DNA from 3 places in the Fundidesulfovibrio sp. YSD1 genome. Region 2 is predicted to be linked to each of the others. Evidence: predicted binding sites of a transcription regulator. Region 2 holds the regulator's gene; each other region holds the start of a gene.
What was found. Region 2 encodes sigma-54, which starts transcription at its own class of promoters, with help from an activator protein. Its sites were predicted from a motif close to CTGGCACGGNNNNTGCTT; they were not measured.

Region 1: the regulator sigma-54 is predicted to act here: its motif matches at 4,713-4,730, upstream of ACZ5V4_RS04945 (PEP-CTERM sorting domain-containing protein).
Region 3: the regulator sigma-54 is predicted to act here: its motif matches at 3,224-3,241, upstream of ACZ5V4_RS15100 (PEP-CTERM sorting domain-containing protein).

The regions. Positions count from the first base shown of each region.
Region 1 is NZ_AP043666.1:1,032,894-1,043,352, reverse strand. Features, by position in the region: gene ACZ5V4_RS04970 (ABC transporter substrate-binding protein) at 1-212, shown strand, start outside; gene ACZ5V4_RS04965 (ABC transporter permease) at 601-1,578, shown strand; gene ACZ5V4_RS04960 (ABC transporter permease) at 1,581-2,513, shown strand; gene ACZ5V4_RS04955 (ABC transporter ATP-binding protein) at 2,520-3,500, shown strand; gene ACZ5V4_RS04950 (ABC transporter ATP-binding protein) at 3,497-4,504, shown strand; gene ACZ5V4_RS04945 (PEP-CTERM sorting domain-containing protein) at 4,774-5,670, shown strand; gene ACZ5V4_RS04940 (hypothetical protein) at 5,731-6,144, opposite strand; gene ACZ5V4_RS04935 (aspartate:alanine exchanger family transporter) at 6,202-7,863, opposite strand; gene ACZ5V4_RS04930 (hypothetical protein) at 7,918-10,459, opposite strand, start outside.
Region 2 is NZ_AP043666.1:145,863-156,321, reverse strand. Features, by position in the region: gene ACZ5V4_RS00820 (manganese-dependent inorganic pyrophosphatase) at 1-667, opposite strand, end outside; gene ACZ5V4_RS00815 (PTS sugar transporter subunit IIC) at 762-1,376, opposite strand; gene ACZ5V4_RS00810 (PTS sugar transporter subunit IIB) at 1,556-2,011, opposite strand; gene ACZ5V4_RS00805 (PTS sugar transporter subunit IIA) at 2,016-2,453, opposite strand; gene rapZ (RNase adapter RapZ) at 2,464-3,351, opposite strand; gene ACZ5V4_RS00795 (PTS sugar transporter subunit IIA) at 3,466-3,918, opposite strand; gene hpf (ribosome hibernation-promoting factor, HPF/YfiA family) at 3,918-4,454, opposite strand; gene rpoN (RNA polymerase factor sigma-54) at 4,496-5,935, opposite strand; gene ACZ5V4_RS00780 (KdsC family phosphatase) at 6,129-6,689, opposite strand; gene ACZ5V4_RS00775 (CTP synthase) at 6,686-8,323, opposite strand; gene ACZ5V4_RS00770 (phosphoribosylformylglycinamidine synthase subunit PurQ) at 8,467-9,279, shown strand; gene tadA (tRNA adenosine(34) deaminase TadA) at 9,641-10,111, shown strand; tRNA gene ACZ5V4_RS00760 (tRNA-Ser) at 10,133-10,226, shown strand; gene ACZ5V4_RS00755 (helix-turn-helix domain-containing transcriptional regulator) at 10,357-10,459, shown strand, end outside.
Region 3 is NZ_AP043666.1:3,231,834-3,242,292, reverse strand. Features, by position in the region: gene ACZ5V4_RS15115 (two-component system sensor histidine kinase NtrB) at 1-950, opposite strand, end outside; gene rsmI (16S rRNA (cytidine(1402)-2'-O)-methyltransferase) at 943-1,788, opposite strand; gene ACZ5V4_RS15105 (hypothetical protein) at 1,867-2,070, shown strand; gene ACZ5V4_RS15100 (PEP-CTERM sorting domain-containing protein) at 2,224-3,054, opposite strand; gene ACZ5V4_RS15095 (YraN family protein) at 3,522-3,926, opposite strand; gene ACZ5V4_RS15090 (ribonuclease HII) at 3,908-4,534, opposite strand; gene rplS (50S ribosomal protein L19) at 4,725-5,078, opposite strand; gene trmD (tRNA (guanosine(37)-N1)-methyltransferase TrmD) at 5,115-6,392, opposite strand; gene rimM (ribosome maturation factor RimM) at 6,401-6,931, opposite strand; gene ACZ5V4_RS15070 (KH domain-containing protein) at 6,951-7,184, opposite strand; gene rpsP (30S ribosomal protein S16) at 7,244-7,489, opposite strand; gene ffh (signal recognition particle protein) at 7,581-9,038, opposite strand; gene ACZ5V4_RS15055 (pyridoxal phosphate-dependent aminotransferase) at 9,142-10,332, opposite strand.

The DNA of each region.
Region 1 (10,459 bases), 890 kb from region 2:
TCGACGAGTTGGTCAAGTCCGCCGGCACCGAGACCGACCTCAAGAAGCGCAACAAGATCCTCCAGGACGCCGAGAAGATGGCCTACGACGATGCGGCCACCATCCCGCTGCACTACGAGCCGCTGTCCTGGGCGGCCAAGAAGAACGTGAAGCTCGACACCTGCATCAACGTCCAGAACTTCCTGTACCTGGGCGACCTGGTCATCGAGTAGGTTTGACGCCGTGACGGCCGGGGGAGGCGAAGCTGCCTCCCCCGGCCTTTTCGCGCCTGCGCCGCCCCGTTGCCGCCCGCCACGGTCTGTTTGCGCTGGACCGGCGGCCCGGAATCGGCTATGCGGCTGCGCCCGGTCCGGAAAGTTCGGGCCCCGGCGCCGGCCCTCCGCAACCCGGAGGGAGCCTACACCCGGGCGCGCGAGCCTGCAGCGCCCGGAGCGCGGGGAAAAGCCCCGCGGCACATTTCCTGATCAGTATTCGCATTCGCGGCGTTTCGCCGCCCGGCCCCGGAAGCCAGTCCTCGGAGGGCGCGGGCGGGCGAGCGCATGCCCCTGGCCCCGGGCCGGGGGGGCGGCGGGAGTCCCCGGCAGGGGAGGGAGGTCAAACATGTTCGCCTTTTTCGTCAGACGGGCGGGCCAGGCCCTCTTGGTCATGGCCATCATCAGCCTGGTCTGCTTTGCCGTGCAGCACAAGATCGGCGACCCCATCCGCGACCTGGCGGGCGAGTCCGTCTCCGAGGTGGAGCGGGCCAAGCTGCGCGAGAAACTGGGGCTCAACGACCCCCTGCACGTGCAGTACCTGCGCTTCGTGACCAACGCCGCGCAGGGCGACCTGGGCATCTCCTACATGTTCGGCAAGCCCGCCCTGGACGTGATCCTCCAGAAGTTCCCGGCCACGGCGGAGCTGGTGCTCTGCGCGGTGCTCTGGGTGCTGGCGCTCTCCTTGCCGCTGGGCATCTACGCGGCCATACGCCCGCGAAGCGCCATGACGCGCGTGATCATGGGGGCCTCCATCGTGGGCGTGTCCATCCCCGTGTTCCTCATCGCCATCATCCTCATCTGGATATTCTCGGTCTACCTGGGCTGGCTGCCCTCCTTCGGCCGGGGCGACACGGTGACGCTCCCGTGGGGCTGGACCACGGGGCTTCTCACCTGGGACGGCATCGAGCACATGGTCCTGCCGTCCATCTCGCTGGCCTCGCTCACCCTGCCGCTCTTCATCCGGCTCATCCGCTCGGAGATGATGGAGGTCATGCAGAGCGAGTACGTGAAGTTCGCCTACGCCAAGGGCCTGCCCTTGTGGCGCATCTACCTGGTGCACGCCTTCAAGAACACGCTCCTGCCCGTGATCACCGTGGGCGGCGTGCGCATCGGCACCATGCTCGCCTTCACCATCCTCACGGAGACGGTGTTCCAGTGGCAGGGCATGGGCTTCATCTTCCTGCAGGCCGTGGAGCGCGCCGACACCTCGCTCCTCGTGGCCTACCTCGTGGTGGTGGGACTCATATTCGTCAGCGTGAACACCGTGGTGGACCTGGTCTACGGCCTGGTCAACCCCATGGTCCGCGTGGCCGGGAGGAAATAGCCGTGCTGGCAAAATGGAACGCCTTCAAGAACTCCTGGCTGCTCTACCGCTTCCTGCGCGACCCCGTGGCCGTGGCCTGCGCGGTGGTGCTCGTGGTGCTCTCGGCCTCGGCCTTCCTGGCTCCGGTGGTGGCCCCGCACGACGTGTACGACGCGGCCAACATCGACATCCTGGACGCCCGCACCGGCCCGGCCTGGATGGAGGACGGCTCGGCCCGCTTCCTGCTCGGAACGGACCAGCAGGGCCGCGACCTGCTCTCGGCCATGCTCTACGGCATGCGCACCTCGCTGATCATCGGCGTGGGGGCGACCATCCTGCAGTGCCTGATCGGCGTGGTGCTGGGGCTCACGGCGGGCTACGCGGGCGGCAAGACCGACTCGTTCCTCATGCGCCTGGCCGACGTGCAGCTCTCGTTCTCCACGCTCATGGTGGCCATCATCATAAGCGTGCTGGTGGACGTGCTCCTGGGCCGCCACGCCCTGGCCCTGCGCGAGCAGATGGCCGTCCCGCTCCTGGTGCTGGTCATCGGCCTGGCCGAGTGGCCCCAGGTGGCGCGCACGGTGCGCGCCTCGGTGCTGGGCGAGAAGAAGAAGGAATACGTCGAGGCGGCGCGGGTCATCGGGCTCTCCCCGATACGCATCATGTTCCGCCACATCATGCCCAACACGCTCTCCCCGGTGCTGGTCATCGCCACGGTGCAGGTGGCCGGGGCCATCATGAGCGAGGCAGCGCTCTCCTTCCTGGGGCTCGGCATGCCCGTGACCAGGCCGTCGCTGGGCTCGCTCATCAAGACGGGCTTCGAGTACATCTTCAGCGGCGCGTGGTGGATCACGGCCTTCCCGGGCATCCTGCTGGTGGTGCTCATCCTGGTGATCAACCTGCTGGGCGACTGGCTGCGCGACTTCCTGAACCCCAAGCTCTACAAGAAGGGGTAGACGGCCGTGAGCACAGAAACGCTTCTCTGCGTCAAGAACCTGGAGGTCACCTTCGCCCTGCGCTCGGGGGACTTCCAGGCCGTCAAGGGCGTGAGCTTCGAGCTCGACAAGGGCGAGCGCCTGGGGCTCGTGGGCGAGTCCGGGGCGGGCAAGTCCATCACGGGCTTCTCCATCATCAACCTGATAAGCGCCCCGGGGCGCATAAGCGGCGGCAGCGTGCTCTTCGAGGGCCAGGACCTGGCCAGGCTCTCGCCCGAGAAGATGCGCTCCATCCGGGGCGACCGCGTGGCCATGATCTTCCAGGACCCGATGATGACGCTCAACCCCGTGCTCACCGTGGGCCAGCAGATGATCGAGACCGTGCGCGCGCACATGGACGTCTCCAAGGCCGAGGCCCGGCGGATCGCCGTGGAGAAGCTCGCCAAGGTGCGCATCTCCTCGCCGGAGCGCAGGCTCGGGCAGTACCCGCACGAGTTCTCGGGCGGCATGCGCCAGCGCATCGTCATCGCCATCTCGCTTTTGGCCAACCCGGCGCTGATCATCGCGGACGAGCCCTCCACGGCCCTGGACGTGACCATCCAGGCCGAGATCATGGATCTCCTGCTCGAGCTCTGCGAGTCCGAGCGCATGGGGCTCATCCTCATCAGCCACGACCTGGGCGTGGTCAGCCAGGTGACCCAGCGCATGGCCATCATGTACGCGGGCTCCATCGTGGAGATGGGCCAGACCGCGCAGATCATCGAGAACCCTCGCCACCCCTACACCCAGGGGCTCCTGGCCGCGCTGCCCGGCCAGCAGGAGCGCCGCGGCAGGCTGAACCAGATACCCGGCGTGATGCCGGGGCTGACCAACATCCCGCCCGGGTGCGCCTTCCACCCGCGCTGCAAGGCCGCCATGCCCGTGTGCTCGCAGGCGCAGCCCGCCCTGTGCGACCTGGGCTCGGTTTCCGTGGCCTGCCACGCCGTGAACAAGGAGGCCGCCCGATGAGCTCCCTGGTTGAAATCAAGAACCTCGAGAAACGCTTCGACATCTCCGGCGGCTTCCTGGACCAGCTCAAGTTCGAGGGCGGGCGCTTCACGCGCAAGCGCACAGTGGTCAAGGCCGTCAACGGCGTGAGCTTCTCCATCGACAAGGGCGAGACGCTCTCCGTGGTGGGCGAGTCCGGCTGCGGCAAGTCCACCCTGGCCCGGGCCGTGATCGGGCTGCACGCGCCGAGCTCCGGCGAGGTCTGGTTCGACGGCAAGCGCGTGGACGACCTGCCCGCGCAGGTCATGCGGCCCTACCGCAAGCGCATGCAGATGGTCTTCCAGGACCCATACGCCTCTTTGAATCCCAGGCTCACGGTGCGCTCCATCCTGGAGGAGCCCGTGCGCATGCACTTCCCCGCGCTCTCCCCGGCCGAGGTGGCCGACCGCGTGGCCCACGTGATGTGCCAGGTGGGCCTGGACCCGGCCTGGGCGGGCAACTACCCGCACGAGTTCTCCGGCGGCCAGCGCCAGAGGGTGTCCATCGCCCGCGCGCTCACCGTGGACCCGGAGTTCATCGTGGCCGACGAGCCCATCTCGGCCCTGGACGTGTCCATCCAGGCCCAGATCCTGAACCTGCTCATGGACGCCCAGGACGAGCGCTCGCTCACGTACCTGTTCATCAGCCACGACCTGGGCGTGGTGCGCCACATCTCCACGCGCGTGGCCGTGATGTACCTGGGCTGCCTGTGCGAGCTGACCACGGCGGACGAACTCTTCGCCAACCCGCTGCACCCCTACACCCGGGCGTTGCTCTCGGCCATCCCGCGCCTGGGGGCCGACCCCTCGCGCCGCGTGCGCCTGGAGGGCGAGATCCCCTCGCCCATCAACCTCCCGCCCGGCTGCGTGTTCCACGGCCGCTGCCCCCACGCCGACGCCCGCTGCCGCGAGGAGATCCCCCAGGCCCTCACGGCCGGGGAGGGGCATCTGGTGGCCTGCCACGCCGTGCAGGAAGGGCGCATCTAGATATCGGTTTTGCGCCTGTAGAATCCATCCTTGTTGCCGGGTGCGAATGTAAGAATGCCCGACAGTAATTGTAGTTTGTTTACAGAAAGCCTGGCTGCGGAATGGTCCGCAACCGGGCTTTCTTTTAAGTAATGTTCAAACAGCTGAATTTAATTGTCGAAACAAGGTCGGTGTGGGCATTGTGCCAGAAATGACATAGTAAATATGGATGGAACGGGACTTGCTGGGTCAAGCTTCCAAATGACCGCGAACACTCTGGAGGCAAGACCATGATCCGCTCCTTGAAGACCATCCCCCTGACCCTGTGTGCGTGCCTCTTTCTTGCCGGGCAAGCGCAAGCCGTTCCCGTTGTCCTGCCCAACCCGACGACCCCGCCTGGCTACGCCATCCAGTACGACCAGTTCTATTCGTACGCGGCGCACCTGCTCACGGCCTGGGGCCTCCCGGGCTACGACTTCGCCTCCGGCACGGGCGGGCTCGACCTGATCGTCTACACCGGCGCTGGCGGAGCCAACAACACCACCATCGGCGCAGGGAACGCCTTCTCGTTCCCGGACCCGCTCCCCGCTCCGGGCGGCGGCACCTCGACGTTCTCGGGAATCTGGGGGCCCACTGGGTCCAACGCGCCCGTCACCGTGAATTACCTGCTCAACTACCTCCACGCCACGTTCGGCGACGACGTGAACGTGCCGGTGTTCTATTTCGACATGGCCGAACCCGGCAACAACGCGAAGCAGAACCTGGACGTGGTAGGCCAGGTGACGATCATGAACGGCGCCACGACCGTGGCCTCCTGGTCCTTCGACAACTTGGCCAACGGCGTGTTCGACCCCACCGCGTGGGTGACCTCCCCGGGCACCATCACCGCGCCCAACCCGCTCAACCCCCTGGGCCCCACCTTCACGGTGGACAACAACCTGGGCAACGGCAAGCCCGACTTCATCGTCTACTCGCCCAGCATGGACCTGACGCTGTACACGAACCCCGCGTACACCATCGAGTTCGACTTCAGGATGCGCGACCTCGACGGCTCATTCGAGGAACTCTTCCTCACCGGAGCCATCCAGCCCCACGACTTCGTGGCCACGCCCGAGCCGGCCACGCTGGCCCTCATGGGAATCGGAGCCCTGGGCGCGGGCCTGGCTCGCCGCCGCAGGGGAAGGTAAGGCAGAACGAAACCGCGAAAACAGAAGGGGCGTCCGCGAGGGCGCCCCTTTTTCGCGCGGCTACTCCTCCAGGAGTCTCCAGGCGAAGCGCGAGGCCAGTGCCTCGCCGACCTCCACGGGCTCCTCACCGGCCAGGCCCGCCAGGGCCGACGAACCGGGGGTGGCGGCGACGATGGCCCGGACGTCCTCGAACAGGGCCTCGAAGGCCTCGCGGGCGCTGTCCAGGAGGGGGTTGCCGGCGTGGGCGTCCACGCTGGCCATGGCGTCGGAGATGAGCGAGGCGACGTCCTGCCATTGGTCCCCTTCGCCAGGGGCCTCGGGGATGCGCGCCAGCACGCGCCAGGCCGGGGGCTGCCCGCCCGCCTGGGTCACGAAGGTCTTCGCGCCCGGGAAGGCCCTTTCGCAGGCCCTGGCCACCGCGTCCGCGAGGGCCTCGCCGCCTTTTATGATGAAGAAGATGCCGCGTTCGTCCACGCACTCCTCCTTGGCCGGGATTGTCCGCCCCGGGCCGAGACGGCGCGGACGGCTGCCTTAGAAGCGTACCAGAAGCGCGCCCAGAAGCGCCAGCAGCACGTTGGCGAAGGTGTAGGTCCCGGCGTAGCCGAGAGCTGGCAGGGAGCTCCTGGCGGCCAGGGTGACCACCTTGAGCCCGGGGGTGGAGGTCATGGCCCCGGTCATGGCCCCGAAGAGGATGGCCGGGTTCATGCGCAGGACGAAGCGTCCGAAGGCCAGGCCGCCGAACAGGCTCACGGCCGAGATGGCGATGCCGCAGAGGGTCAGCTCCGTGCCCATGTGCAGAAGCGCATTGAGCGCCCCCTCGCCCGCCTTGAGCCCCACGCAGCCCATGAAGAACATGAGCCCGAGTTCCGCCAGTATCCAGCGCGCGGCCGGGGGCACGCGCCCGAACGTGGGCGAGGCCGAGCGCGCGAACCCGAACACCAGGCCCATCACCAGAAGCCCGCCCGCCTGGCCGAGCCCCACGGTCAGGTCGCCCACCTTCAGGCGGATCGCGCCGAGCGCCAGCCCCAGCATGATGCCCGCCACGAAGGCGATGAGGTCCGTCTCCACGATGGTGCGCTCCACGTAGCCCAGGGCCTTGACCACGGCCTCCAGGCGGTGCTTGAGCCCGGCCACGGTGAGCACGTCGCCTTTTTCCAGGATGATCTCCGGGCGCGGCGCGATGGGGATGTGCGAGCGCACCAGGCGGATTGCCGTGCAGCCCTGGCTGGCGATGACCCCCGCCTCGCCCAGGGGGCGGCCCGCCGCTTCCTGGTTGGCCACGATGATGTCCACGGTGTCGATGCTGTCGGAGAGAAGGTCCAGGTCGATGACCTCGCGCCCCACGCGCTCGGCCACGTAGGAGACGCGCTCCACTGGCACGGTGACGGAGATGACGTCTCCCTCGGCCAGCACCGTGCCGGGCACGGGGTTGAACACCGAGCCGTCGCGCTTGATGGCCTGGATCACGCAGTGCCCGCCCTGGCAGAGGTCGGTCTTGTCGAAGCCCCGTCCCACCAGTTCCGCGCGCTGCACCTCGAAGGCGCGCAGCTGCGGCGGCGGCCCGGCGGAGTGGAGCTCCTCGCCGGAGTCCTCGCGGTAGCGGTGCTCCTTGGAGAGCGCCTGGGCCTCGGCGGCCAGGTTCACCCTGAGCACCACCGGGGCGAAGCGGATCAGCGTGAGGATGCTGAAGAGCCCCACCAGGTAGGTGAGCGCGTAGGCCGAGCCCATCTGCACGAGCGCCGGGGCCGAGTCGGGCGTGGCGCTACGCAGGGCCTCCTGGGCGGCCACCAGGGTGGGGGAGCTGGTCAGGGTCCCGGCCATCATGGCCGCGGCCGTGGCGGCCGGGAAGCCGAAGAGCCTGCTCATGCCGAAGGCCGTGGCCGCGGCCAGCACGCCCACGGCGATGGTCAGCGCCAGGTAGCGCGCGCCGTCGGCCAGCAGGATGTTGAAGAAGCGCGGCCCGGCGGTGAGCCCGATGGAGTAGATGAACAGGGTGAAGCCGATCTCCTGGAGCATGGGCGGGGCGTGGAACCCGAAGTGCCCGAAGATCATCCCGGCGATGAGCACGCCCACGGGCGCGGAGAGGTGCACGTGGCGGATGGTTATCTTGCTGATGGCGTAGCCGCAGGCCAGCACCGCGAAGAAGAGCAGCAGCGGCTGCGAGGTGAACAGCGCGGCGAGATCGATGACCATGAGGCGAGTCCCCACCTTTTGAAGTTCCGGGGCGGCCCCCCGGAGTCCCCGGTTCTAGCGCGTTCTCTCCGACCCCGCCACGGGCCCGTCCACGGGCGGGCCAGTCCTGGCGGCCAGCTTCTGGAGCGCGTCCAGGTAGGAGTCGGCGTAGTCCAGGTAGAAGGCCAGCCCCCGGGAGAAGTTCTTGCCCAAAAGCCCGTCCAGGAAGAGCTGGCTGATCTCGCGTTTGCGCAGGAGCACGTACTGCGAGAGGATGAACATCTGCCGGGTCTGGGCGTCGAGGTCGCGCAGGACGCGCGCCAGCGCGCTCCTGCCGCGCGGCTGGTACATCCAGAAGTAGAGGAAGTCCAGCGAGTTGACGATGACCGCGTTGACCAGGTCCGAGCGCTTCTCCTCCACGGCCCTGACGAAGCGCTTGGGGTCGGTGAGCATGGCGGGCACGTCGGCGGTGGGGAAGAGCACCTCCAGCTTTTCCTGCACGGAGGTCATCTGGGCGATCTTTTCGTGGTAGTCGCGCAGGCGCTGGCGCATGTTGTTCTCGCGGTCGGCCAGGCCCTCGATGACGCCCGCCACGCAGTCCGAGGAGAGCTTGGAGATCACGGCGGCCCACTGCTGGAGGATGGGCGCGGCCGAGGCGGGGTCGTGGGGCGAGATGGCGTAGGCCAGGGCCGCGCTCAGGGCCGTGGCCAGGGGGATGGAGAGGATGCTGCGGAACAGGTTCCAGAACGCCGCCTGCCTGGGCAGGCCCCGGATGAGGTTGTGCGTGCAGATGTAGACCCCGTTGACCAGGGCCATGATGGCGTAGAGCGCGGTGGGGTTCGTGGAGACGTTTATGCCCAGGCCCTTGTCCAGAAAGAGCGTCTTCACCGCGTAATCCAGGAGCGGCACGGAGAAGCCGGTGTAGAGGAGCGACTCGCACAGCCTGCTCCAGCTGACGTAGTCGTTCCACTTGAGCAGCGGCGTGCGCGACAGCCCGCCCCCGCCCAGCACCGACTGGATGATGTTCCGGAAGCCCGTGATGGCGAACCAGATGAACGCCCCGAACCAGGACAAAAGCCACCAGTCCTTGGTCATGGCGAAGGTCAGGAAGGCCGGGATGAACCCGGCGGCGACCATCAGGGCGTTCTTGAAGGCGCTGTTCAGGTAGGGCAGCACGGGGTGCGGCCCGCCGTCCGACGCGGCGCCGTTCAGGGTGAAGTGGTTGCCGCAGCCCTTGCGCAGCCCGCCCATGATGGCGATGTTGGACCTCCCCGGCGCGGCGGGCCAGATGTCGGCGCACTTGAACTCGCGCCGGGCGCGGTAGCCCACGAAGCGGGGCAGGGGGAGCCTGCGCGCCGCCTCGAAGAGCCCGTCCAGGGTCGGGTGCGTGCTCTCCCTGGGCTCGAAGACCAGGCGCGGCTGCACGGTCATGCCCACGACCATGGCCCCGTGCTGGTCCCGGGAGAGGGCCCGGGCCAGCTCGCGCTCCTGGCGGGGCAGGGTCTCCAGGGCCACCATGCCCATGCCGTGGCCGTGGCAGGACTGCCCCGTGGAGTCCGAGCCCATGGAGGTGCGCAGCGGGCGGTCGCGGTAGCGCGCATGCAGGGCGGGGACGCCCTCCAGCAGCCGCGTCATGCGCGTGAGGCGCTCCGCGGCCCCTGGCGACGGGTCGTTCGCCAGTTCCTCCATGCGGCCCATCACCCAGCGCTTGAGCGCGGTGACGCTTTTCGCGTTCACGGCCCGCTGGAGCTGGGCGATGCGCGAGCTCTCGGCCGTGTTGCCCAGGGCCGCGTTCTTCAGGTTGACCACTTCAAGATGTGTGATGCGCCCGGCGCAACTCTCCAGGATGTCCAGGACGTCGTCGCGGTCGAGCCCGGCGAGGTTCAGGATGAACCGGCTGCCCACGTGCAGGCTCATGATGGCGTCCACCAGCGCGGCCGGGGTCTGGGTGGGGCAGTACAGGGCCGAGGCCGCTTCCGGGTCCACGGCGGGCTGGGGCTCGGGCGAAACGAGCTGGTCGAGGTAGTCGTCCATGAGCGCTTCGGCGTCGAGGATGTTGAGCTCTTCGGCCAGGCCTTCCAGGGAGGCCTTCTCCTCGGCCGAGGTCGAGGCCCGGTGCTGCTCGCGCACCTCCTCGAAGCGCGCCTTGAGGTGCGGCAAGAGAAGCGCGTGCACGTACTTGCCCAGGTGCACGAGCGAGGCCTGCCCGCTGCCCACCGAGGCCAGGAAATCTTCGCGGGAGGCCGGGGGGGCGTCCATGCCGAAATAGGCGTTGAAATCGGGCAGCACGTCCTCGTTGAAGCGGTCCAGCACGTGCAGGAGCTGCTCCTCCTGCAGGCGCACCAGCCCCTGGCCCTGCTTCATGAAGCCCGTGACCTCGGGCAGGCGCAGAAAGCCGATGAAGTCCGAGGGACTGGTGAAGCCGCGCGGCACCCAGATGATCTTCACCTGCTTCTCGCCGAAGCGCGTGGTGAACTCGATGCCGATGCGCACGGAGATGCCCACGGCCTCGGCCGCCTGGAGCAGCTCCTCGGCCACGCTCGGGAGCACGAAGTGGTAGTAGATCACCGTGAGGTGGCGGATGCCCTTGATCCAGGCGTCCATGATCAGGTGCGTG
Region 2 (10,459 bases):
CGAGGTCCACCACTTCGAGCTGGCCGATGCCCACGCCGGTGCCGGACATGCTGAAGTCCTTGTAGTCGCGGTAGACCAGCTCGCGGATGGGGGTGCCGTCCACGGCGGACTTCACCTTGAACATCTCCATGCCCAGGGCCATCATGTCGGCCACGCCCGCGATCTTGGCCAGCTTCTCGCAGGCCTTCTTGTCCTCGGGGGTGCAGGTGGGGGACTTGTACATGACGGTGTCGGAGAGAATGGCGCACAGCATGATCCCGGCCATGGCCTTGGGGATCTCGATGCCGTAGAAGTCGTACATGTTGGCGATCACGGTGCAGGTGCAGCCCACGGGCCAAACCCACATTTCCAGCGGGTTCGGGGTGGTCACGTCGCCCAGCTTGTGGTGGTCGACGACGCCCAGGATCTCGCCCTTGGAGAGGTTCTCCAGGCTCTGGGCCAGGTCGGAGTGGTCGACCAGGATGATCTTCTTGCCCTCGGCGTCGGTGACGATCTCGGGGGCCTTCACGCCGAACTTGCCGAGCACGAAGTCGGTCTCGGGGTTGGTCTTGCCCTGGGCGGCGGCCACGGCTTCGATGCCGCGCTTGGTCATCAGGTCCGCAACGGCAATGGCCGCGGCGATGGAATCGGTGTCCGGGTTTTTGTGTCCAACGACGTACGCTGCCATGTTCGAATCCCTCCTGAGGTGATGTGCAAATTGATCTTGTGGAAAATATCACAATGAAGCGCCCTTGCCAAGGGGCATCATCGCGGCCCCCGGCCTATACCACCAGCCTGGTGACGATGGCCAGCACCACCCCGCAGGCAAGAAGCACGTAGGCGGGCTTGTGCCTGAGCGAGAGCACCGCGCCGATGCTGGCCACCACCCACAGGTGCGGCCATTTCAGGGGAAGCGGCGCGAGGACGGCGGAGAGCGGCGGGAGCACCACGTGCGCCATGGCCAGGAGCAGGATGGTGGCCAGGGCGAAGGCCGCACCGCTCACGGGCAGCATCACCAGCATGGACCGGCGCGTGAGCGCGCGGGGGCCGTTGCCCCTCTCCGGGTGCTTGGCCCAGACCACCAGGCGGTTGTAGGCGTCGTTCTCGTACTGGCGGTGGTAGCGCTCGATGCGCGCAAAAATTCTCCCAAGCGGCAGGGCCGCGAGCATGATCACGGCCGCCTCGGCCGGTCCGGTCAGCGAGTACATGTGCATCACCGTGAGCGTGGCCAGGGCCGAGGCGATGGCGTTGGGCGGTATGATGGTCCCGGCCGGGAAGAGGTCCAGCCAGTAGAGCTCGAAGAAGAGGCAGACTCCCAGGCTCGTGGCCCAGTCGCCGCTGAAGAGCCCCCAGAAGAAGCCCACGGTCAGCGGGCGGTCAAGCAGGGGAAGGTTGATTATGAAGCGGAAGCAGGAAAACAGGGCAAAAAAAAAGCGCTGGCGAGGATGAAGAGGACGGCGTTCGCTTGCAGTTCCATGGATCGTTCCCGGGAAGCGTTTAGGCGAGGATGCACCAAAACGGGTGAATTGAAAAGCCCGCTGCCTCTCTCATGCCGCCCTCCCCGTTCTCCGGGCGCTCAGGAGATTTCCACCGGGTCGCTGGGGATGCAGCGGTAGTCCAGGTGCACTCCCTTGCCCTGCAAAAACGACAGGCAGCTCTCGTCCTCCTTGCTCAGGGCGACGTGCTGGCAGACCTGCTTCTTGCCCGGGCCGTAGTGCAGGTTGCCCAGGTTGAGCGTGCCGAAGCCCAGGCCCGCGTCGAAGGCCCGGCGCGCGTCCAGGCAGGAGGAGAAGAGCACGAGCACGTCCTTGTCCGTGAGCTTGCGCCCGACGAGGTAGGCGCCTATGGCGTCCACCTTCACGAAGGAGATGTCCACGCCCAGGGGGATGGCGATGGACATGATCTGCTGGCGCAGCTCGTCCGCGGCCAGCTCGTCGTTGGCCACCACGATGTTGCGCGCGTCGGTGAAGGGCAGCCAGGATTCGATGATCTGTCCGTGCACCAGCCTGTTGTCGATGCGCACCCAGAACACCGGCCTACTCCCCGGACACTTTCTTTCGCAGTATCTCTCCCGCCACCACGATGCCCTGCACGCCCGCGCTCTTGGCGTCGGCGGCCAGCTGCTCCAGGGGCTTGGTCCTGGTGGAGAGGATCTTGATGAGCATGGGCAGGTTCACGCCGGTGACCACCTCGATGCGGTGCTGGCCGAAAAGCGACAGGGCCAGGTTGGTGGGGGTCCCGCCGAACATGTCGGTGAGGATCATGGCCCCGCCGCCCTGGTCCACGGCCTTGATGGCGGCCTCGAGCTCCTTGACGGTCTGCGCCGTGTCCACGCCCACGTCCACGGCCACGGTCCTGGCGTTCAGCTGGGGGCCGATGATCATCTCGGCCGCCTTCAGGAGCTTCTCGGCGTAGTCGGTGTGGGTCACGATGACCACGCCCACGGGGGCGTCGGTCGGAGTAATCTTGCTCATCGTTGAAATATCAGCCTTTTTCTATATGGCGGTGTTCCAGCGACACCGTGTAACCCGCCTTGCGCAAGGTGTCAAAAACCGCCTCGGCCGTGGCCACGGAGCGGTGCCGCCCGCCCGTGCAGCCCAGGGACACGGTCAGGCGGTAGCGGCCCTCGCGCGCGTAGCGGGGCACCAGGTCCAGGAGGAACTCCTTGAGCCTGGGCAGGAAGGTCCTGCCCTCCTCCGAGCCCAGCACGTACTCCACCACTGCCTGGTCCTGCCCGGAGAGCGGCTTGAGCTCCGGGTCGAAGTACGGGTTGGGCAAAAAGCGCAGGTCCATGACCAGGTCGGATTCCGTGGGGATGCCGTACTTGAACCCGAAGCTCATGATGTGGATCTTCATGGCCGGGCCCTGGCCTTCCAGGAACTTCCACTTGTCCTGGAGCTGGCGGCGCAGGTCGTGGATGGAGAAGCCCGTGGTGTCCATGACCAGGTCGGCGGCCTCGCGCAGCGGGGCCATGCGCCTGCGCTCCTCCTCCACGGCCTCGCCCAGGCCGTAGCCCTCGGACTCGAAGGGGTGGGGCCTGCGCGTGGTGGCGTAGCGGCGCATGATCTCCTGGGTGGACGCCTCCACGAACACGATCTGCGGCGAGTCGCCCGCGGCCCTGAGATCGGCGATGGCCGGCTCCCAGCCCGTGACGAAATCGGCCTCGCGCAGGTCCATGCCCAGGGCCAGGCCCCGGTAGCGGTTGGCCCCCTGGCCCTTGAAGAGGCTCACGAGCTTGGGCATCAGGCTGGCGGGCAGCCCGTCCACGCAGAAATAGCCCAGGTCCTCGAAGACGTTGAGCGCCGTGGACTTGCCCGATCCGGACAAGCCCGAAATCACGACGACCGGCAGGTCGGCACCAGCACCCGGCATAGCCCAGCTCCTTGTGAAAAGTCCCCGCACGCTTTCGCGGGCGGGGACTTCCTAGCACGACATCGGTCCGGTTGCATGACGGAAGCGGCCGCGCCTTCCCGAGGCTTCACGCCATCAGGAATGGCTGGCCAGTACCCGCCAGAGGCCGTCCTGGTCCTGGGCTTCGAGGAAGGACTCCCTGAAGCCTTCGTCCGAGAGCAGCCTCGATATCTGCGCGAGGATGCGCAGGTGCATGCCCGCCACGTGTTCCGGGGCGAGCACCAGGAAGAATATCCTGCACCGCTTGTGGTCCAGGGCCTCGAAATCCACCCCGGACTTGCTGCGGCCGACCACGATGACGATCTCCCCCAGGGAGTCCATCTTTCCGTGCGGGATGGCCACGCCGTCGCCGATGCCCGTGGTGCCCAGGTTCTCCCTGTCGAGCAGGACCCTCAAGGCTTTTTTCGGGTCCACGTCCGCGAAGGCTTTCGCCACGGGCGCCACCAGTTCGGCCAGGACCTCGGGCTTGTCCGAGGCCTTGAGGTCGTCCAGCACGAAATCCCTGCGCAGGAACTCTCCCAGCCGCATCAGAGGGATACTCCAGGGTCGATCAGGCCGTAGTCGGCGTTCTTGCGCTTGTAGATCACGTTGATGCGCTCGCTCTCGGAGTTGAAGAACACCAGGAACTCGAACTTCATGGCGTCGAGCTGCAGGGCGGCCTCTTCCACGCTCATGGGCTTCGGGTTGTACTTGTCGGACTCCTCGATGGAGCTGACCTTGCCCTCGGCCATGCTGACCACGCCCATGGTCACGGAGGCGGAGGCGGCCTTGCGGCGGTCCTTCATCTTCTCGCGCATCTTGCGCATCTGGGCTTCGAGCTTGTCCGTGATCATGTCGATGGTGGAGTACATGTCGTCGGAGCGCTCATGGGCGGAGATGTGCATGGCGTCGGCGTCGATGACCACGTCCGCGATCTGGCGGGTCTTCTCCACGGAGAGGGTGACCACGACCTCGGCGTTCTCGGCGTTGGGCATATATTTGTTGAGCTTGTCGAAACGCTTGCCAGCGTATTCGCGCAGACCGGGAGACGGCTCGAAATTCTTGAAATGGAAAGCGATGTTCATGATATCCTCCGGAAATGGCCGCTTTGGACGATGCGGCGTTTTTACAGGACTTCCTTGCGCTTGGACGAGGACTCGATGCCCATGGCCATGCGGTACTTGGCCACGGTGCGCCGGGCTATGTTCACCTGAAGCTTCTGCTTGAGGATGTCCGCGATCTGCTCGTCGCTGACGGGCTTTTTCGGGTCCTCCGCGGCGATGAGCTGCTTGATGAGCGCCTTCACCGACTCGGAGCCCACGCTCGACCCGTCGTCGAGCTCCAGGGCCGAGTTGAAGAAGAACTTCAGCTCGAAGATGCCATGGGGGGTGGCCACGTACTTGCTGGTGGTGATGCGGCTGACGGTGGATTCGTGCATGCCGATGTCGTCGGCCACGTCCTTGAGGATCAGCGGCTTCAACTTGGTCACGCCTTCCTCGAAGAAATCGCGCTGAAACTTGACTATCGATTCCAGCACCTTGAACAGCGTGCGCTGGCGCTGGTAGAGGCTCTTCATCAGCCACTGGGCCGAGCGCATCTTGTCCTGGAGGTAGTCCTTGTCCTTGCCCGTGCCGATGCGGGACATGTCCTCCATGTAGTACGGGGAGAGCTGGAGCTTGGGCAGGCCGTCCTCGTTGAGCACGATGACGAAATCCTCGCCGTACTTGTACACGTAGGCGTCCGGGCTCACGTAGACGGGATCGGATCCGCTGAAGTGCGAGCCGGGCATGGGGTCGAGGGACTGGATGATCTCAAGGTATTCCTTGATGTCCTCCAGCGTGATCCTGAACTTCTTGGCCAGCTGCTTGTAGCGCTTCTTCTCCAGGTCCTCCAGGTGGTCGCGGACGATCTCCAGGAGCACCGGGTCCTTGTAGCGGTAGACCTCCAGCTGCACCAGCAGGCACTCCTGCGGGGTGCGGGCGGCCACGCCCACGGGGTCGAAGCGCTGGAGCGTGTAGAGAACCTTCTCCACCATGGCGGGCTCCACGGCGCAGTCGGCCGCGATGTCCTCCACGGACTCGCCCAGGTAGCCCTGGGCGTTCAGGTTGCCCACGATGCCCTCGGCCACGCGGCGCTCTTCGGGCGTGAAGGGCGAAAGATTGATCTGCCAGGCGAGGTGGCCCTCCAGGGAGGGCTTGGAGGAAAGCCTGGCCTCGAAGGACATGCCCTCCTCCGGGGCCTCGTACTCGCGCACGGTGGCCTGGCGGGAGGTGGAGGCGAAGTCGCCGATGTAGTCGTCCCACTCGGCGGTCTTGAGCAGCTCGCGCTGCATGGCCCCCTCTTCCTGGGTGGCGTCCGGCGCGTGGGAGTCTTCCGCGATGGTGGGCTCGGGCCGGTCGTCGTCCTGGTAGGTCTCCTCCAGAAGGGGATTCTCGAGCATCTCCTTCTGGACGGTCTCCACCAGCTCCAGCCTTGAGAGCTGCAACAGCTTGATGGCCTGCTGCAACTGCGGAGTCATCACCAGTTGCTGCGAAAGCTTGAGTTGCTGTCTGAGCTCAAGAGCCATGCGCGCTCGGTACCTCTCGGTCGGGTTCAGGGGCTAGCAAGAAAAATGCCGGAAACACCTAATCGGCAACGGCGGTTATGCACTAAAAGAGGGAACGTGGCAAGACTTGACGCGGTTTCTCCGCAAGGCCCAAGGGTGCGCCGGGCGGTTTTGCAGGTCGCAAGGGGAGCAAGGCGGCGTTTTCGGGGCCGTTTCAGCACGACCAGCGGTCCCAGATGCCCGAAAGCAGGCCCTGGGCCAGGAGCAGGAACCTCGCGGCCTCCCGCACCGCCCCGTGCCCCCCGGGCCTGCGCGACACCCACTGGGCCAGGCGCAGCACCTCGGGCTGGGCGTCGGAGGGGGCCATGGGCAGGCCCGCGCGGGCCATCACGGACGCGTCCAGCCAGTCGTCGCCCATGTAGGCGGCCTGCTGGGCCTCCAATCCCTTCGATTCCAGAATGCCCTCGAACACGGGCAGCTTCTTCAGGTGCCCGCCGTGGAACTCGCGGATGCCGAGTTCGCGCATGCGGTGCTCGGCCTGGACGTTGCCCAGCCCCGAGATGACCGCCACCTCGATCCCGGCCTGCATGAGGAGCTTGAGCCCCATGCCGTCCTGGACGCCGAAGCGCTTGAAGCCGACGCCGTGCTGCGAGGCCCCGTCGTGCCAGACGCCGTTGTCCGTGAGCACCCCGTCCACGTCCAGGACGAGGAGCTTCACGGACCTGGCCAGGCCCAGGGCCCGGCGGTTGACGCCGGGCCTGACGGGCCGCCTCACTTGCCCTCGCGGGCGGCCTTGGAGGCCCTGATGAACTCGCGGAACAGCGGGTGCGGCTTCATGGGGTTGGACTTGAACTCCGGATGGAACTGGCAGCCCAAAAACCACGGATGCCCGGGCAGCTCGACAACCTCCACCAGGGACTCGTCCGGCGAGAGCCCGGAGAAGACCATGCCCTTCTCCTCCATGCGCGCGAAGTAGGCCTTGTTGAACTCGTAGCGGTGGCGGTGGCGCTCCTCGATGTTGGCGGCCTGGTAGGCCTCCATGGCCGCGGTGCCGGGCTTGACCACGCAGGGGTAGGCGCCCAGGCGCATGGTGCCGCCCATTTCGGAGTCCACGTCGCGCTTCTCCACCTTCTTGGTGCGGAAGTCGTACCATTCGCGCATCAGGTAGATGATCGGGTCGGGGCTCAGGCGGTTGAACTCCTCGGAGTTGGCCTCGGGCAGGCCGAGCACGTTGCGCGCGAACTCGATGCAGGCCAGCTGCATGCCCAGGCAGATGCCGAAGAAGGGAACCTTGTTCTCGCGGGCATACCGGATGGCCGCGATCTTGCCCTCCACGCCGCGCGAGCCGAAGCCGCCGGGCACGAGGATGCCGTCCATGCCCGCCAGGCGCTCGGCCACGTTGGCCGGGGTGACCTCCTCGGAGTTCACGTAGACCAGGTCGACCTTCACGTCGTTGGCCACGCCGCCGTGCACCAGGGCCTCGTGCAGGCTCTTGTAGGCCTCCTTGAGGTCCACGTACTTGCCCACGATGCCGATGGTCACCTCGCCCTTGGGGTGGGCGAGCTTCCTGCACAGGTTCTGCCAGGGGTCGAGCTCCGCGTTCTTGGCGGGCAGGCGCAGGAGGATGGCGATCTTCTGGTCCACGCCCTCGGCGTAGAGCTTGAGGGGCACCTCGTAGATGCTTTTCACGTCCACGGAGGTGAACACGGCGTCCGGGTCCACGTTGCAGAAGAGCGCGATCTTGCTCTTGAGCGACTGGTCCAGGTCGATCTCGGAGCGGCAGAGGATGATGTCGGGCTGGATGCCGATGGAGCGAAGCTCCTTGACGCTGTGCTGGGTGGGCTTGGTCTTCAGCTCCCCAGCCACGCGGATGTAGGGGATCAGCGTCAGGTGGATGTAGAGCACGTTCTCCTTGCCCAGGTCCGTGCGCAGCTGGCGGATGGCCTCCAGGAAGGGCTGGCCCTCGATGTCGCCCACGGTGCCGCCGATCTCGATCAGGGCCACGTCCTCGTCCTTGGCCACGCCCAGAATGGCGCGCTTGATCTCGTCGGTGATGTGCGGGATCACCTGCACGGTGCCGCCCAGGTAGTCGCCCCGGCGCTCCTTCTGGATCACGTTGAAGTAGATGCGCCCCGAGGTGATGTTGTTGGCCTGGGACATGGCCACGCCCAGGTAGCGCTCGTAGTGGCCCAGGTCCAGGTCGGTCTCGGCCCCGTCGTTGGTGACGTAGACCTCGCCGTGCTGGAAGGGGTTCATGGTGCCCGGGTCCACGTTGATGTAGGGGTCGAGCTTCATGATGGTGCAGCGAAGCCCGCGCGCCTGCAGAAGCGCGCCGATGGAGGCCGCGGCCAGGCCCTTGCCCAGGGAGGAAAGCACGCCGCCGGTGACGAATATGAACTTGGTCTTCATAGGGATAGAGACTCCTTGGATGCTCTGGAAGAAACATGGAAAACCCCCGCCCGGTTGACGCCTTGCGCGGGGGCACGTAATGTCGCTCGGATACGTCTAAGCGACCGGCCCGGATTTTTCAAGAAACCCCTGGAGCATTGTTCATGGCCCAAGTGAGAACCCTGGTCATCACCGGATACGGCACCAACTGCGAGGCGGAGTCCGCCCACGCGGCCAAACTCGCCGGTTCCGACCAGACGGACATCGTCTTTTTCTCCGACATCATCGCCGGACGGGTGCGCCTGCCCGGCTACAATTTTCTCATCTTCCCCGGCGGATTCCTCGACGGCGACGACCTTGGCGCGGGACAGGCCGGGGCCATCCGCTGGAAATACGCCAAGCCCGTCTCGGGCGACCCGCTGCTCGACCAGCTGCGCGCCTTCTTCGAGGACGGCGGGCTGATCCTTGGCATCTGCAACGGCTTCCAGCTGCTGGTGAAGCTCGGCCTCCTGCCCGCGCTGGACAACAAATATTTCGAGCGCCAGGTGACGCTCTCCAACAACGACTCCGGCCGCTTCGAGGACCGCTGGGTCACCGTGCGCGTGAACCAGGCCTCGCCCTGCGTGTTCACCAAGGGGATCGAGCACCTGGACCTGCCCGTGCGCCACGGCGAGGGCATGGTCATCCCCGAGGACAACGCCACCCTGTCGCGCATCGTCACCGAGAACCTCATCGCCCTGCAGTACGCCGACCCGGCCACCGGGCGGCCCAGCATGGAGTATCCCTACAACCCGAACGGCTCGCCCATGGCCATCGCCGGGCTCACCGACCCCTCGGGCAGGATTCTCGGGCTCATGCCGCATCCCGAGGCCTTCAACGACCCCACGAACCATCCCGGATGGACGCGCGGGGAAAAGCCGCGCCTGGGCATTTCCATCCTTGAGAACGGCATACGCCATCTCAAGGAGAATGCGTAGGGCGAAGAAGAAGAGCAAACGGCCGCAATGACGCCTTCCATGGCCTCGGGGATTGCGCGCCCGGACGCCCAAGCCGATCCAAGCTGCCGGCGCTTCGCGCCTCTGGCGCAAGCGCCAGCGCAAGATCGCCTTGAACGCCCGGGCGCGCCCCCCCCGAGACCACGGGAGGCGTTTCGCTTGGCCGCAGGTTTTGGGAAAAAAACAAGAGGCATCACCCCGCGCGGGATTCCAAAGGGCGAGAGCCCTTTGGCCGCCGGAGGCTGAATAACGTCACCCCTCTCACACCATGAAAGCCCCCTCCCCTCCCGTTTCCACGCTCCTGAACCAGCCCCCTCCAGGCTGGCGGTCCTGGCGGCTGGTGATGACGCGCGCGCTCAAGCAGGCCTGGCTCGCGGGCAGGCGCGGCGAGTCGCCCGTTGGGGCGGTGGTGATCGAGGCGGCCACGGGGCGCGTGCTGGCCGAGGCCTGCAACGGCCCCATCGGCGCGAGCGACCCCACGGCCCACGCCGAGATATTGGCCTTGCGCCAGGCCGGTCAGGCCCTGGGCAACTACCGCCTGAACGGGGCGATACTGGCCGTGACGCTGGAACCGTGCCTGATGTGCGTGGGGGCCATGGTGCACGCGCGCATCGGCGGCTTGGTGTTCGGCGCGCGCGACCCCAAGGCCGGGGCCGTGGTCTCCAACCTGGACCCGGCGGGGCTGGCGTTTTTGAACCACCGCTTCCCGGTGCTGGAGGGCGTGCTGGCCCAGGAGTGCGGGGCGACGCTGACGAGATTTTTCGCGGGCAGGCGCAAGGAGAAGAGGCTTGCCAACCGCGCCGGATTCGACTAGTTTGCGCTTCCCCATCGGCGCGGAGAGGTACCGAAGTGGCCGTAACGGGCCCGACTCGAAATCGGGTTGTGGGCTAATAACCTGCACGTGGGTTCGAATCCCACCCTCTCCGCCATCTTACTTCCCGTGCATTTTCGCATAGTCAAAACGATCCCCAGGGATCGTTTTTTTTGTTGCCTTGACTTCCGTATCCGAACGGGTACGCCTGTGGGCAATGCCGCCAAGTCAAAGGGCTATTCAAGGAAATCAGTAAGTTCGACGCTGTGCAGTACCTCGACAGCGAGGAAATGATTGCCGAATACCTCGCCGCCGCTATGGAAGACGAGAATCCCGATGTGTATTTGGCTG
Region 3 (10,459 bases), 660 kb from region 2:
CGCTCGCGCTCCGAGAGGTTGGGCGACTTGAGCAGCGAGTTGGTGAAGCCCCCGATGGCGAAGAGCGGGTTTCTTATCTCGTGGGCCATGTAGGCCGAGAGCCGCTCCACCACGCCTATCTTCTCGGTCTGCTGGGCGCGCTTCTCCAGCTCCGTGCGCGTGGTGATGTCGCGGCGCATGACCATCACGTGGGTCAGGTTGTGCGAGGCGTCGTAGATCGGGTAGGCGTATTCCCGGAAGTACAGGAGCCGCCCCTCCTTGCTGATGCGCGTTTCCAGGGATTCGGCCTTGCGCCCGGTGCGCAGGGCCGAGTGAAACGGGCAGTCCTTGGTCTCGGGGTGGCAGAAGGGCACGTTGTCGCTCACGGACTGCACGTCCCAGCAGGGCCTGCCCGCCAGTTCCTCCTTGGAGAGGCCCCGGCGCACCACCACGTTGCGGTTGCAGTCCACCACGTTGCCGTGCTTGTCGAGCAGGAGGATGTCCTCGGGCACCTCGTCGATGATGGCCTGGAGCAGCACGCGCTGGTTGTCCAGGTTCAGCTGGCAGCGCGCGCTGATGGCCGCGAACTTGTTCAGCGCGCAAAGGAAGAAGGAGGCCGTGTGGTCGATGAAGCTGACCTGGTCCGGCAGGGACGTTACGATCTTCTTGACCTTGTAGCGCTTGCCGGAAAGCTCGATGAGCAGATTGATGTCCGGGTGCGCGGCGAGCATGGCCTGGTAGGTGTCATAGACGGGCAGTCCGGCCACGCGCGGGTCGCGCAGCTTCTCCTTCTCCGGGCCTGGCTCGCTCAGGGCCTTGAGCTCCATGGGCGGCAGGAACTCGCCCACGGACTCGTTGTGGATGATGTCCAGGATGGAGAGAAAACCCGGGCCCGTGCCCATGATGCCCACGCGGAAGGCGGTGTCCTCCATCTCCCACAGGCAGTAGCCCTCCGGCAGCTGGTTACCCATGCGTCCGCTCCTGCGCAGCCAGCATCTCGTAGATTTCCTTCACGCCCACGCCCTTGAGGCGCGCGGCCGCACGGCGGGCAACCTCCTTGGGCTTGCCGCCCCTGGCCAACTCCTGGGCGAGCACGTCGCGGGCCTCTTCCTCGCCGGAGTGGGCCTTTTCCAGCGCGGGGCCGAGCACCACGGTGATCTCGCCGAGCAGGTCGAGGTCCTTGCCCGCGAAATCCGAGATTCGCCCGCGCAGGAACTCCTCATGGGTCTTGGTCAGTTCCCTGGCGATCACGCAGTCGCGTTCGCCCAGCACCGAAAGCGCCTCGGAGAGGGACTTGCCCAGGCGGTCCTTGCGCTCGAAGAACACCAAGGTGCAGCCCGCGTCCGCGAAGCGCGCCAGCGCCTGGCGCACGTCGCCCGCCTTGCGCGGCAGAAAGCCCAGGAAAACGAAGGGCTGCGGGGCCAACCCCGACGCCGAGAGCGCGGCCATCACGGCCGACGGCCCGGGCACGGGGCGCACGGCGTGCCCGGCCTCGCGGCAGGCCCGGACCAGCAGGAAACCAGGATCGGAGAGCACGGGCGTGCCCGCGTCCGAGATGAGTGCGGCCTCGCCGCCCGCCTCCAGGTGGCCGAGCACCTGGGGGATGCGGCCTTCCTCGTTGTGGTCGTACAGGGAGAGGAAGCGCGCGGGCTCGATGGCGTGGGTGGAGAAGAGCCGCGCGGCCCTGCGGGTGTCCTCGCAGAGCACGAGGGTGGAGCGCGAGAGCACGTCGCGGGCCCTGGGCGTCAGGTCGCCGGGGTTGCCCAGGGGCGTGGCCACGATCCACAAAGTACCCGGAATTACGCTCATGAAGAGCTTATTTCACGGCGGCAACACGAATGCAAGCGGGCCATTGACAGCCTGCGGGGCCGGGAATAGGAGTTTTTCATGGCCGACTTCGAGTACAACCCGGGCACCGGCGGGCCCTTGTCCGTGGCCCTGTCGCAGAGCCTCGTGACCTTCGACCCGCAGCAGGCGGCCGTGGCGAAATTCGAGCGCACGCCCGTGAGCCAGCCCGTGTCCGTGAACGCCTGGACCCACGTCTACGAGCAGGCCGAAAAGGGCCGGATCGTCGGCAACGTGGTCATCTGAGAAGAGGAAGCCTCCGGCGGCCAAAGGGACGGGGTCCCTTTGGAATCCCCCTCCGCTTCGCGGGCGTCGCCGGTGGAACGACGAGTTTCGAACGAGGAACGGAGCCTGACGGCTCCGTTCCTCGTTTTTTTGTTGCCGGGGGAAATCCGGGGACTAGGCGGCTTTGCGGTCGCGGCGGCGCATGAAGCCGGCGCCGATGGCCCCCAGGCCCATGAGCAGCATGGTGCCGGGCTCGGGGGTTGCCACGGGGGCATCCGCGGCGGTGAACATGATCGCGGGGGTGTAGCCGGTCCAGCCGCTGTCCGCTCTGAAGAGCGACACGCCTGCCGCGCCGCCGTCGGAATAGAACGGGCCGTGGGACGTGTTCCAGAAAACGGAGTCGGCATCCAGATCGGTTCCGACCGAAGGACCGGACGTGTTGAGGCCGAAGTTGAGGGAGTTGTACGGCCCGGACACTCCTGTGGGATTATTGCCGTAGTGCTGGGTGTTGTACGAAAGCCCGAATACGATCTCGTCGGGGAGCGTGATGGCGAAGGACGTGGCGTCGAAGACGATGTTGAACAGAATGCCGTTCATGTCCCAGCCGTCAGGACGCAGCGGAACGGTCGCGGTGGTGGCCAGGCTCGCGATGAGGCTTCCCGGGGTGACGGCTCCCGGAGCCGGGTTGACGTTGTACAGGTTCAGCGTGAAATCCATGGAGTAGCCATTGGGGTACACGCCGCCCCAACCGGTATTCGTCGCATTGCCGGTGAACCATGCCCAGTCGCTCATGGCGACCGTGACGGACGTGAGATCCCTCTCCGTCCCGGCGAATTGGATGGCGTTTCCAAACTCTCGAGTCGAAGTGGCTTCGTATCCCAGGCTGGGGATGTTGTGCGGATAAGGAATGGGAAGGCTATTGTAGATTGTTGCTGCGCTGGCCGAACCGCAAACCACGGTAAGTGCAAAAACACATAACATCCAACGGAACATCATTTTTTTCATCCCGATCTCTCCACGGTCGTTGAGTGATGAAAGACTGTCTCATCATGCCATTGCCGCCGATTGCCGCCGACAGCCATCCAGGGCCTGGATTGGAGTCTGCAATTAAACTCTTCGCAACTCCCTGCTTGTGGCCGCCTTCTGCCGAAAAGCCGTACGATCCTGCGCTGTTGAGCAAAATACATGCCCGCTGGGGACATTCCGGAAAAGCAATGGACACGGCCGTCCGAGATGGGATATTCTGAAAAATTCTTTTTCCCGCGCATTCAACCTGTCAATATTGTCGACATTATTTCTGTAAAGAAATTCGACTCGCACTGGTTCCGCCATAAGCTGACTGCTTGCGGCGCCATGCAAGGCGCAAATCGCGGGCGAAACGGACAGGGGAGGCTTCCCGCGCGAGTGTCAGCCGGAAAGCGGGGGCTTGAGGCGGGGTGAAGTCAGAAAGGTGGGGGATGCGCCGGACGCGCCTACCAGGGCTGCCAGCCCCTGCCCGCGCCGCCGCCGTCGAACTCGGCCTGAAACGCGTCGGCCAGGTGCGAGGCTTCGAGCGCGCCCGCGCGCGCGACCACGCTGACCACGTCGAAACGGCAGGGCTTGTCCCAAAGCGAATTGGCGGAGAGGTATTCGGCGGCGGCGCGCACGATGCGGGCGCGCTTGCCCCGGTCCACGGCGTCGGTGCCGCTGGCCAGGCTGCCCTGCCCGCGCGTCTTGACCTCCACGAACACGACGTACTCCCCGTCGCGGCAGATCAGGTCCACCTCGCCCCTGCGGCAGAGGTAGTTGCGCTCGATCACGCTCATCCCGAGGGAACGCAGCAGGCGCGCGGCCGCCTCCTCCCCTTCCCGACCGAGCTTCAGATGCCCGGCAGGCACTGGAATTCCTCGCGCACCGTGGGCTTTTCCGGGAGCACGCCCCTGAACGTCAGGCGGTGCAGCGGGCACGGCCCGAGCGCGGCCACGGCCTTCAGGTGTTCGGCCGTGCCGTAGCCCTTGTGCCCGGCCAGTCCGTAGCCCGGGAAGCGCGCGTCCATGCGCTCCATGAACCTGTCGCGGAAGGTCTTGGCCAGGATCGAGGCCGCCGAGATGGCCGGGACGAGCGCGTCGCCGTCCACGATGGCCTTCTGGGCCAGGCCGTCGAACGGCAGCAGGCGCGAGGGGATGATCTTGTTGCCGTCCACCTCGAGCCGGGAGGGGCGAAGCTTCATCACGGCCACGGCCCGGGCCATGGCCATGAACGTGGCCTGGAGGATGTTCACCCGGTCGATCACCTCCGCGCGCACCACGCCCAGGCCCCAGGCCACGGCCTGGACCTTCACGGCCTTCTCCAGCGCCAGGCGGCGTTGCGCGGTGAGCTTCTTGGAGTCGGTCAGGCGGGGCAGATCGTACGAGGCGGGGAGGATGACCGCGGCGGCCACCACGGGCCCGGCCAGGCAGCCGCGCCCGGCCTCGTCCACTCCGGCGGTGAGGATGGCGAGTGACATGCGCGCCTAGGCCCCGCGCCCCGAGACGGGATAGCAAGCCGGACATCTCGGGAAGGGCCTTGCCGGGTGCTGGCGCATGCGGGGCTCCTTGAAAAAAGACCGGGGGAAAGCCCTTGCGAAGCAAAGGCTCTCCCCCGGCCCCCTATGGAATGCGTCCCGGCCGGGAGCTGGCCGGAGAAGACGACGGGGACTAGTTGTGCCAGTCGTTCTTGGTCTTGATGCGGGAGGCCTTGCCCCTGAGCTTGCGCAGGTAGTAGAGGCGCGAGCGGCGGACCTTGCCCTCGGCAACGATCTCCACGCGCTCGATGAAGGGCGAGTGCATGGGGAACACGCGCTCAACGCCCACGCCGTCGGACACCTTGCGCACGGTGAAGGTGCAGTTGGTGGAACCCTTGCGCAGCCTGAGCACCGCGCCCTGGAACACCTGGATGCGCTCCTTCTCGCCCTCGAGGATGCGGAAGTGCACCTTCACGGTGTCGCCGGGCTTGAACTGGGGCATATCCAGGCGGATGTGCTCGTTCTCGATCTGACGGATGATGTCCATGGCCTGTCTCCTTATGACTGGCTTCGCCGGGAAGCCCTAAAAAATATCGCCCAATATCCGGTCGGCGAGAATCGCGGCCGCGCTGCGCACCGAGAGGTGGTTGTACCCGCCGTAGGGCCTGACCGGGGCCAGGAGCGCGTGCGTGAGCGCCAAGGCCTCGGGCGCGAGCCCGGAACCGGTTCCGAACACGAGAAGCGCGGGACGCGAGCCGAGCGCTTCGCGCACCTGCCCCGGGGTGACCGCCCCGTCCGGCCTGGCGCTGGTGGCCAGGACCCAGGGGTCGCGCCCGGAAGCTTCCCGCACCTGGGAGACGGCCTCCGCGAGGGTCGCCGTCACCCGGACCTTCCCCAGCGCCTCCGCGCGGTCGGGGTTGGCCCTGCCTCCCGGTCCGTCCGTCCAATGTCTGGTCAGCGTCGCCGCCAGGGCCTGCTGGTCCTCCAGGGGAGTGACCACCATGAAGCCCGCCATCGCGTACGTTCGGGAAATGCGGGCTATATCGTGGAGGTCAAGGTTGGTCAAGGACACAGTGACGGTGTGGCCGAATTTGTTGAGCACCGGTCCGTGGACCAGCGCCACGTAAAGGTTGCGCGACAGGAGCGTGCGCGGCTCGGAGGCCAGGAAGGCCCTGTCCGCGCCGTCAAGCCTCGCCTCGGCCAGGAGCTCCGGCCGCCTGGCCAGGGTCTGGGAGAGCGCCTGCCGCCGCCGCCAGTCCGCCACCTTGGCGTGGTCCCCGCCCAGGAGCACGTCCGGGACCCTGAGCCCCTCGAAGACCTCCGGGCGCGTGTAGTGCGGGTATTCCAGGAGCCCGGCCGAGAAGCTCTCCTCCTCCCCGGACTCCTCCTTGCCCATGAACCCGGGCAAGAGTCTGGCCACGGACTCGATCAGGCACACTGCCGCCGACTCCCCGCCCGAGAGCACGAAATCGCCCACGGACACGAGTTCCACCGGAAAAAGGTCGAGCAGGCGCTCGTCGATCCCCTCGTAGCGCCCGCAGAGCACGGTCAGGGACTCCTCGCCCGCCAGCTCGCGCGAGAGCGCCTGGATCAGGGGCCTGCCCCTGGGCGAGAGCATCAGCACGCGCCCGGGGTTCTCCAGCGAGCGCAGGGCCGAGACCAGGGGCTGGAGCGCCATGACCATGCCCGGACCGCCGCCGTAGGGCCGGTCGTCCACGGACTTGTGCCTGTTCTCGGCGAAGTCGCGCGGGTTTTTCAGCGTGAAATCGACTATCCCCTGCTCCCTGGCCTTGCCCATGAGCCCGCAGGAAAGGGGGGAATCGAAGAATTCCGGAAAAAGCGTGAGGATGTTGAAGCGCATGGGCGCGGCTAGGCCAGGTACAGATCCAGGAGCCCGGGCGGGGGCGCGATGGTCACGCGGCGTGCGTCCATGTCGATCTCCGGCACGGTCTCCTCGGTGGCGGGGAGCAGGATCTCCCTGCCGCTCTCCGAGCGGATCAGCCAGACGTCCTGTTCGGGCAGGTCCTCGAAGCCCTCCAGCACGCCGACCTTGGAGCCGTCCTCGAGCACGACCTCGAAGCCCACGATCTCGTGCAGGTAGACCTCGCCTTCGTCCAGCTCGGGCAGATCGTCCGCCTTCACCACAACCTCCATGCCGCGCAGCTTTTCCGCGGCGTCGCGGTCCGCCACTCCGGCCACGGTAAGAAGAAGCCGGCCCTGGTGCGGGCGGCAGGAGAGCACCTCCAGGAAGCGTTCCCGCCCCCTGGGTGCGCGAAACCCGATCAAGGCCCCCGGCGAATAGAGCTGGGGGGAGCCCGCGTGGTTCTCCACGCTGAACTCCCCCCGGATTCCGTGAGGCTTGACCACCTCGCCGATGACTACCAGCTTGGGGTGATTCAATCCCGGCTCCTCCCGGATGCTACTCCAGGATTTCCAGCACTGAGCGCTTGCGCGCCTTGGTGGACGCCGCCCCCAGGATCGTACGCATGGCCCGGGCCGTGCGCCCCTGCTTCCCGATGACCTTTCCCAGGTCCTCTTTGGCGACCTTGAGCTCGATCACGGAGGTCTGCTCGCCTTCGATCTCCTTCACCTGCACGGCGTCGGGATTGTCGACGAGGGACCTGGCGACGTATTCAATCAAGTCCTTCAGCATGTGTTGGCGCCTCCGTGTTTTCGGCACAGTCCCGGCGCCGCATCCAGCCCGGACGAAGCTTACTGCTTCTCGCCGGCCTTGCGCAGAAGCGCGGCCACGGTGTCCGTGGGCTGGGCTCCGCACGCGATCCACTTGGCCACCTTCTCGGCGTCCACGCTGATCTCGGCGGGCTCAACCATGGGGTTGTAGTACCCCACGTACTCCAGGGCGCGGCCGTCGCGACGGGTCGCGCTGTCCATGGCGGCGATGCGGTAGAAGGGACGTTTCTTGGAACCCATTCTCGTGAGTCGAAGTTTCATGGCCATACTCAGTTCACCCCCGATGAGGATATGTAACGTGTTTTCATGTTCTGGCAACCCCGCCGCGCCCCTCCGCGAGCGGCGCGTGAAGGCGGCCCTAGCGCTTTTTCTTCTTCTTGCGCTTGTCCTTGTCCTTCTTCTTCTTGGTGGGGCTGCCCTTGCCGGACATGGCGCCCGCCAGCCCGGCCATGCCGGGCATCCCAGGCATTCCGGCGGGCATGCGCCCCCCCGGCATGGAGGGCATCTTGGGCATCTTGCCCCCGCCCATCATGCGCTGCATCATCATGCGCATCTGGTCGAAATTCTTGAGCAAAGCCGTCACGTCGCCAACCTGCACGCCGGAGCCCTTGGCGATGCGCTCCTTGCGGCTCTGGTTGATGATCTTGGGCTCCACGCGCTCGCGCTTGGTCATGGAGCTGATGATGGCCTCGAGCCTGGCCATCTCCTTCTCGGGCATCTGGATCTCGCCCAGCTGCTTGGTCAGCTTGCCCATGCCCGGGATCATCTTGAGGATGGTCTCCAACGACCCGAGCTTCTTCACCCTGCGCATCTGCGTGCGGAAGTCGTCCAGGGTGAACTGGGCCTGGCGCAGCTTGCGCTCCATCTCCTGGGCCTCGGTGGCGTCGAACTCCTCCTGGGCCTTCTCGATGAGCGAGAGGATGTCGCCCATGCCCAGGATGCGCGAAGCCGCGCGGTCCGGGTGGAAGATCTCCAGGTCCGAGGCCTTCTCGCCCATGCCCACGAACTTGATGGGCTTGCCCGTGACTTCCTTGATGGAGAGGGCCGCGCCGCCGCGCGCGTCGCCGTCCATCTTGGTCAGCACCACGCCCGAGATGTCCAGGCGCTCGTTGAAGCTGGCCGCCACCGTGACCGCGTCCTGGCCGGTCATGGCGTCGGCCACGAAGAGAATCTCGTGCGGGTTCACCGCGGCCTTGATGGCCTGAAGCTCCTCCATGAGGGGCTCGTCGATGTGCAGGCGGCCGGCGGTGTCCAGGATGACCACGTCGTGCCCGGCCTCCGTGGCCTTGGCCACGGCGTCGCGGCAGATGTCCACGGGGTTCATCTGCGTGGTGGACTGGTACGCGGGCACGTCCAGCTGCGAGGCCAGCTTGTGCAGCTGGTCGATGGCCGCCGGGCGGTAGACGTCGGCCGGGACCAGGTACGGCTTGCGCTTGTGCTGCCGCCGGAACCACAGGGCCAGCTTGGAGGTGGTGGTGGTCTTGCCCGAACCCTGCAGGCCGACCATCATGATCACCAGCGGCTTCTGCTTGAAGTCCACGGTCTGGGCCTCGCCCCCGAGCAGGGCCAGGATCTCCTCGTGGACGATCTTCACCACCATCTGGCCCGGAGTCAGGGACTTGAGCACGTCCTGGCCCAGGGCCCGCTCCTTCACGCGTTCCGTGAAGGCCTTGACCACCTTGAAGTTGACGTCGGCCTCCAGAAGGGCCAGGCGCACCTCGCGCAGGGCCTCCTGGATGTTGTCCTCATCCAGGCGGGCGTGGCCGCGTATCTTCTTGAATACCGACTCTAAGCGGTCTTGCAGGCTTTCGAACATGGTCCCTTCTTGGCCCTTTCTTGCGTGGCGGAAAAAATAAGCCCTCCCCCTTAGCCGGGGAGGGCCGTCAAGTCAAGGGGTCGCGGCGAATGGCCGCCCTGCCCTACTCCACGCCCATGATCGCGCGCGCGAAGCCCTCGGCCGCGCCCTCGATCACCTTCCTGTCCACGCAGAAGGTCAGGCGGAAGTAGCCCGGCATGCCGAAGCCCGTGCCGGGCACGGCCAGCACGCGCTGCTCGCAGAGCTTGCCCACGAAGGCCACGTCGTCGCCGCCAGGAGCCTTGGGGAAGAAGTAGAACGCCCCGGCGGGCATGGCGTACTCGTACCCGGCCGCGCTGAGCACCTTGGCCATGGCCTCGCGGCGCTCGGCGTAGACCGAGGCGTCCACCTGATGGCCCAAGGCGCGCACCAGGAGCGCCTGGCCGATGGCCGGGGCGTTGACGTAGCCCAGAATGCGGTTGGTGAACACGACGCCGTTCATGAGCTCCGCCTTGCCGGGCATGTCCGGGGCCACGGCCACGTAACCGATGCGCTCGCCCGCCAAGGACAGGTTCTTGGAAAAGGAGCTGACCACCACCGTGTACGGGTATATCTTCGGCAGCGAGGGAACCTCGGCCCCGCCGTAAGCCAAAAAGCGGTACGGCTCGTCGGAGAGGATCAGGATGGGGCGCTCGCGCTTCTCGTTCAGGCGCGTGAGCCCCTCGGCCAGCTGGCGCAGGGTGGACTTGGAGTAGATGCAGCCCGTGGGGTTGTTGGGCGAGTTGAGCATGACCACGCGGGTGCGCTCGGTCACCGCGCCCAGCATGGCGTCCACGTCCAGGTCGAACGAGGGCAGCCTGGCGGGCACCGTGACCAGCCTGCCGCCGTGGTTGCCCACGTAGAAGCCGTACTCGACGAAATAAGGCCTGGGGCAGATCACCTCGTCGCCCTGGCTGAGCACGGCCCGGAAGAAGGCGTTGATGCCCCCGGCCGCGCCGCAGGTGAGCAGGAGGTCCGAGCCCTCGAACGTGACGCCCTGCTCGGCGCTGACCTGGGCGGCCAGGGCCTCGCGCACGTGGGGGTAGCCGGCGTTGGGCATGTAGCCGAAGGCGAAGGGCTCGCCCGCGCGCGTGGCCAGGTCCGCCAGGCACTCGCCCACCACCGGCGGGGGCGGCAGGTCGGGGTTGCCCAGGCTGAAATCGTGGACGCGGTCGACGCCGTAGAGTTTTTTCATCTCCGCGCCCTGCTCGAAGATGCGCCTGATCCAGGAGCCCTTGGACAGGGCGTCGGCGATTTCGCCGGACAACAGCTTCATGTGATGCTCCCTAGGTAATTTGCAACGGGTGAAGATAGCGCGCTTGCCCCTTCACTTCAAGCTTGCCAAGTCGGCTCTTTGCGGATACATCCCCCGCCGCCTCTCTTTGAAAAAGTGCGCCCCCCGG